2 linked regions of the Magnetofaba australis IT-1 genome follow. The protein of the gene in region 2 interacts with the protein of the main gene of each other region in a pairwise test. Links are inferred from orthologs where the notes say so. Each region holds a gene or a part of one and is shown on either strand. Other genes may lie near its edges.

Region 1 (3,410 bases), on a different replicon or contig from region 2:
CAGCTAACTGATATTTTGGTTTAGACGGTTGTCATGTTTCCGCTGAACCAGCACACTTGGTCAACCAGCTCAGTCTTGTTCACTATTCCGCCCTCCTGGAATGCGGTTGGATTTTCAAGTCGCATCCCCCTCGGGATTGCGCTTGTTCAGTCAGCTCTGGCGCACCCGCAAAAATACGGGCGATTTGTGCTTATATCGACTCTGACGCCCCTGTGTCAACCCACGTGGACGCGCGCAAATGCTGGGTTTGTCTTTTTTTTCGTGATTTTCACCCCGTCGCCAACCTGCGCAAAGAGCGTCGCAATAGGGTAAAACCCGGCTTTTAGACGCAAAACAGCCCGGAATCGCTGTTAAAGAGCAGGATTTACAGCGTTTCCGGGCTGATTTTGGTCATGTGCTCAGTGCGGCAGAGTGGGCGACTCATCGCCCAATTTCTTTTCCGCCGGAGTCGGCGGCGCCGCCGTCGTCTCTTCGTCGCCGTCGGCCAGGGGTCGGCTGGGCGACTGGGTCAGCGCCAGTTCCAACACCTGATCCATGTGGCTGACCGGATGAATCTCCAGATCCTTGAGCACGCTTTGAGCGACCTCTTTGAGGTCTTTGACGTTCTCTTCGGGGATCAGCACATGTTTGATGCCGCCGCGATGGGCCGCCAGCAGCTTCTCCTTGAGGCCGCCGATGATCAGCGCGCGGCCGCGCAGAGTGATCTCACCGGTCATGGCCACGTCTTTACGCACCGGAATGCCGGTCAGGGCGCTGCACAGGGTGGTGCACATGGCGATGCCCGCCGACGGGCCATCCTTGGGCGTGGCGCCCTCGGGCACGTGGATGTGGATATCGTTCTCCTGGAAGAAGTCGGCGCTGATGCCCCACTCCCGGGCGCGGGAGCGCGCATAGGTCAGCGCGGCCTGTGCCGACTCCTGCATCACGTCGCCCAACTTGCCGGTGATGGTGACCTTGCCTTTGCCCTCCAGGGTGATCGCCTCGATGGTGAGCAGCTCGCCGCCCACCTCAGTCCAGGCCAGACCGGTGGTCACCCCCACATGGTCATGCTCTTCGGCCAGACCGAAGCGGTATTTGCGCACGCCCAGATGTTTTTCCAGATTTTGCGCGGTGATCGCCACCTTTTTGCGCGCTTTCTCAGTAAGCAGGATGCGCGCGGCCTTACGGTTCAGACTGGCGATCTCGCGCTCCAGATTGCGCACGCCGGATTCGCGGGTGTAGTAGCGGATGATATCCAGCAGCGCCGAGCTGGAGAGGGAGAACTCCTTGGCGTCCAGACCGTGGTTCTCCATCTGCCGCGGAACCAGATAGCGGGTGGCGATGCGGGTCTTCTCCTCCTCGGTGTAACCGGCCAGACGGATCACCTCCATGCGGTCCAGCAGTGGCCGCGGGATGTTCAGACTGTTGGCGGTGGTGAGGAACAGCACATTGGAGAGGTCGTAATCGACCTCCATATAGTGATCGTTAAACGCGCTGTTCTGCTCCGGATCCAGCACCTCCAGCAGCGCCGACGAGGGGTCGCCGCGGTAGTCGTTGCCCACCTTGTCGATCTCGTCGAGCAGGAACAGCGGATTTTTCGTCCCCGCCTTCTTCATCGACTGAATGATCTTGCCCGGCATGGAGCCGATGTAGGTGCGGCGGTGGCCGCGAATTTCGGCTTCGTCGCGCACTCCGCCCAGGGAGATGCGCACATACTCGCGGCCGGTGGCGCGGGCGATGGATTTGGCCAGGGAGGTCTTACCCACCCCCGGAGGGCCCACCAGACACAGAATGGGGCCTTTGATCTTCTCCACCTTCTGCTGCACCGCCAGATGCTCGATGATGCGCTCCTTGACCTTCTGCAGGCCGTCGTGGTCCTCATCGAGGATGCGCTCGGCCTCTCGCAGGTCGTGCTTGAGTTCGCTGGCCTGGGCCCAGGGGATGGAGACCAGCCAGTCGATGTAGTTGCGCACCACCGTGGCTTCGGCGGACATGGGCGACATCTGCTTGAGCTTCTTAAGCTCGCTTTCGGCCTTTTTCTGGGCCTCTTCGGACATGCCGCACTCTTGGATCTTCTCCGCCAGTTCGGTCAATTCGTCCTTTTCGTCATCCTTTTCGCCCAGCTCCTTCTGGATCGCCTTCATCTGCTCGTTCAGATAGTAGTCGCGATGCGACTTCTCCATCTGACGCTTGACGCGGCCGCGAATGCGCTTCTCCACCTGGAAGACTTCGATCTCCTGCTCCAGGGAGACGTACAGACGCTCCAGCTGCTCGATGACCGAATCCACCTCCAGCAGGGCCTGTTTGTCAGCCACTTTCAGGGTCAGGTGGGAGGCGGCGGTGTCGGCCAGACGCGCGGGATCGTCGATGGACTGGAAGGTCATCAACACTTCCGGCGGCACCTTCTTGTTGAGCTTTGCGTAGGCCTCGAACTGGGTGATCACCGAGCGCATCAGCGCGCGCGCTTCGGCGTCGCTGTAGGGCGGGGCCACCATGGGTGAGGCTTCGGCTTCAAAGAAGGGCTCGGTCTGGGTGAAGCGGTCGATGCGCAGCCGCCGCATCCCCTCCACCAACACCTTGACGGTGCCGTCGGGGAGTTTCAGCAGTTGCAGAATGGAGCCCTCCACGCCCACTTCGTAGACATCTTCGGGGGTGGGGTTGTCGGTGGAGGCGTCCTTTTGCGACACCAGCAGGATGCGGCGATCCTCTTCGCGACCGGCGGTGACGGCGTCCAATGCCTGAATCGAACGCTCCCGACCGACGAACAGCGGCACGATCATGTGGGGAAACACCACAATGTCCCGCAAGGGCAACACCGGCATGCGGATGGCGTCGGCGAATTGGTCGATAAAGTGGCTCATAAGGGGGGGTCGCTCTCGCTGCCGCCAGCACGCGGCCTGGGCGCGCCATCATGGGCGCCCAGGCGACCGCCTGCGGCATAGGGGTTTGAAAGGGGTTGCGGCTTACGCCTTGGCTTCCATGGGTTCGTCGGCGTAGATCAACAGCGGCTCGGTCTGCTTCTCCACCACTTCGCGGTTGATCACCACCTCGCGCACGCTCTCCTTGCTGGGCACTTCGAACATCACGTCCAGCAGGGTGGTTTCGAGCAGGGCGCGCAGGCCGCGGGCGCCGGTTTTGCGCTCGATGGCCTTCTCCGCCAGCGCCTCCAGGGCGTTGTCGGTAAAGGTCAGGCGCACATTCTCCATCTCCAGCAGCTTTTGATACTGCTTGACCAGCGCGTTCTTGGGCTCGGTGAGGATTTTGATCAACGCCGCCTTGTCGAGTTCCTCCAGGGTGGCCACCACCGGCAGACGGCCGACGAATTCGGGGATCAGACCATATTGCAGCAGATCCTCCGGCTCCAGGTCGGCCAGCAGCTCGTTGATTTTGGCCTCATCGCTCTCGCCGCCGCCCACGGTGGCGCCGAAGCC
Region 2 (3,285 bases):
GACCAATGCGCACCTCACGAATGTCCAGATTGAGGAATTCGCCAAACGCCACTTTGTCCAGAAAGCTGCTGTGTTCCGGGTCTGGCGGATGCAACGCCATGGCGGAGATGCGTTGGCCGATCAGTTCATTGGGCAGAATCACCACGTCAGCGCCCACTTTGAGCATCTTGCCGCGCGCTTCATGGTGGGTGGCGATGGTGATGATGAGCAGCTCGTTGCCGGTCTCCTCCTCCATGATGCGCCCGGTCACCACGGCGGTGATGTTATCGGAGTCCTCATTGAAGGCGGTGATCAATCCGCGCGCCTCCTGCACATTGGCGCGCCGGTAGCTCTCGTTCAGGAAGGGGTTAAGGGGCAGGATCTGGTCGATCTGATCCTCATTGGCCTGGGCGATACGCTCAGGATCGTCATCCACCACCACATAGGGGATGCTCTGCTTATCGAGCATCATGATGGTCTCGCGGGCGATCTCGGTGTAACCCACGATGATGAAGTGCTGACGGAACTGCTTGACCTGATACTCCATGAGCGACTCCCGCAGTTTACCGATCAGATCCTCTTTGACGATGATGTTGATGGTCAGACCCAGAGCATAGGTCCACACCAACACGCCGCCCAGGATGAGCAGCACCACAAACAGTTTGCCGACATTGGAGATGGGGTGGGTCTCCTGATACCCCACCGTGGTCAGCGTGAACACCGTTTGGTAGACGGCGTCCAGAAAGGGGTAGCCGTCAATGGCCATGAAGCCAATGATGCCAATGGTGTTGACCATAATCAGCGCGATGATGGCGGGGCGGAAGCGTCCGACCAGATCGTAGAAATCATGGCGCTGCGTGTCGCGACGATCAGACAGAGCAGGCCTCCCCCTTCAGCGCGAAGGTTACTGAAAATTGGCGAATGAGGCCTGACGCCAAGGGCGCCGCGCCGCACTCTACAGCTTGCCCACAGCGGATTGAAAAATCAAGCAACGCGCGCCCCGGCGCAGAGGTTTGTAGCGCGCAGAGGCGCGCGTGGTGACCCTGGGCGCAAAAAAGCCGCCCTGAGCTCTGACGTTGACCAGAGTTCAGGGCGGCTTGAGTGTCCTGCGGATTCAGCTCAGGAGAGGCCGCACATTCCCGATGCGCAACCGCCGCCCGCACAAGGCGAGGGCGCTGGCGCATCGGATTGGCCCATTTTGGTGGAGCCGAGAATGCCGCCGGTGGAGAGGATCTTGCGCACTTGCTTGGAGTCGCACTGGGCGCAAGAGATCTCCGGAGTTTCGCTCATGCGGTGGTTGACTTCAAAAGTGTGGCCACAGCTGTCGCATTTGTAATCATACAAAGGCATCGATCATCTCCCCATGTGGATGGATTGAACGGCGTCGCCTTTGAAACGGCGCTTACTGCTTCACTTCACGCTCGACGATGACATCGAACTCACGCACCACGTCGGGGTGCAGACGGATGCGCACCGGGTGTTCGCCCAGGGTGCGGATCGGCTGCAACACGTCGATGAGGTTACGCGCCACGGTCACGTCCTGCTCTTTGAGGTAGGAGGCGATGTCGGCGTTGGTCACCGAGCCGAACAGCTTATCCATGGCTCCGGCGGGACGCGCCAGTTTCACTTCAATCTCGTCGAGCTTGGCGGCTAGCGCTTCGGCTTCGGCGAGGATTTTTGCCTGACGCGCTTCATAGTCAGCGCGATCGGCGTCAAAACGGGCCTGATTGGCCGCCGTGGCGGGCAGCGCCTTGCCTTGCGGGATCAGGAAGTTGCGGCCGAAGCCGGGACGCACGCTGACGGTCTGTCCCAGATCGCCCAGCTTGCCGATTTTTTCCAACAGGATCACTTGCATTGGATCTCTCCCAAAACGAAAGGGCGTCTACCCTTGAATTCATTCAGTCGTCATCTTTGAAGCGTTCACGAAAGTGAAACCAGGAGTCAAACACCCCCACCATCGTGATCGCGATATTGAACTCAACCCACCAGATCAGCGCGGCATAGAAGACGCCGCGCACCCAACCGCCCACTTGCCGCTTGGCAAACAGCGCCTCAGCGATGGCCACCCCCTGCGCCAGATAGGGCAGGATCCAGAAGAACACCAGATTCAACGCTGCAGCGCCGATGAAGGAGTCTCCCGGCAGGAAAGCCGCCGCCAATCCCAGCACAATGGCGGGCCACACCCAGTTGAACGGCATGGCGAACGCACGGAATGCTGAGAACTCCAGCGGAAACTGCGGCTCCCAACGCTTCATCAACAAAGCGCCCAGCCCCATGGTGACCAACTGGATCAGCAACCACCCCTGCACCACAATCAGGGGAAAGAAGCGCGCGATGATATCGAAGAACGCGCGCAGCTCAGCTTGCACATTGGCCAAATCCGTCGCTGCAACGCCTTTGGAGTTCTCCAAGGTTTGCAGGATGGAGGCCTCCTGGGTTTGCAGCGCCTGGCGCACCGCCGACTCGATCTCTGCGCCAAACAGGGGCGCAAACACCACCATGAGCAGCAGTGCGGCCAGAGCCAGCAGATAGCAGCCCGAGGCCAAGTGGAAAAAACGCCAGCCCCGGCGCATCAACCAAGCGCCAACCACAGGCGCGACGCCAATCAAAACCAGCGTTAACCCCAGAGCCTGCACATCGCTGGTCACCAGGGTTTGAGCGGTCACCCCCAACCCCAGCGCAATCAGCGCCGATTTTGCGTCGCCCTGTAATCCGGCCAAAAACACCGGCAAGCCAGCGATTCCCAACAGCGGAAAGAATGCTGCGGGCGCATACAGCGGCAGAACCAGACACAGCGCGGTAAGCAAACCGGCGCCATAAGGGTTGGCGGTGAGCCGTTTCATAGTCTGCTCGTCCCGAGACCAGCCAAAGGGACGCGCATCACGCCGAATCGGCGTGATCAGCCCACCAGGAAAGGCAGCAGAGCGATGTTGCGCGCCTGCTTGATGGCCACCGACAGCTTACGCTGGTGGGTGGCGCACACGCCGGTGATGCGGCTGGGCACCATCTTGCCCCGCTCAGTGATGAAGCGGGAGAGCATCTTGGGATCTTTGTAGTCGATGCGCAGGGTCTTGTCGGCGCAGAACGGGCACACTTTGCGACGACGGAAGAAGGGACGACGCGCGCCGCCGCCCATGGGGCGACCACCGGCGGGACGACCGCCGCGACCTTCGGGTTTGCCTTCACCACCGCGCGAGGGGCCGGAAGCTTGTTCGCTCATAGTTTACATCCTCTTGAATCTTCTTTCAGCGTCAGTCTGTTACGGACTGCGCCGAACTCGTTTGCGACTGCGCAGGCGGCAGAATC

Evidence for each region.
Region 1: the proteins of rplI (region 2) and lon interact in binary tests that used the Escherichia coli proteins (3 or more experiments, as listed by UniProt). The link is inferred for Magnetofaba australis IT-1 from one-to-one orthologs.

Annotation. Positions count from the first base shown.
Region 1 is NZ_LVJN01000021.1:447,735-451,144, forward strand. What follows is about bases 120-3,212. They hold lon (endopeptidase La), read right to left. Parts: upstream 2,841-3,212; coding sequence 399-2,840; downstream 120-398. Other genes in these bases: clpX (ATP-dependent Clp protease ATP-binding subunit ClpX), read right to left, coding at 2,943-3,212. Also shown: MAIT1_RS20595 (IS3 family transposase), read left to right, coding at 1-7; more of clpX, read right to left, coding at 3,213-3,410.
Region 2 is NZ_LVJN01000020.1:1,470,328-1,473,612, reverse strand. Bases 109-3,076 are described here. They hold rplI (50S ribosomal protein L9), read right to left. Parts: upstream 1,835-3,076; coding sequence 1,382-1,834; downstream 109-1,381. Other genes in these bases: rpsR (30S ribosomal protein S18), read right to left, coding at 2,879-3,076; MAIT1_RS18700 (DUF2232 domain-containing protein), read right to left, coding at 1,878-2,822; MAIT1_RS18710 (FmdB family zinc ribbon protein), read right to left, coding at 1,099-1,329; MAIT1_RS18715 (potassium channel family protein), read right to left, coding at 109-775. In the rest of the region: more of MAIT1_RS18715, read right to left, coding at 1-108; more of rpsR, read right to left, coding at 3,077-3,199; MAIT1_RS18690 (single-stranded DNA-binding protein), read right to left, coding at 3,231-3,285.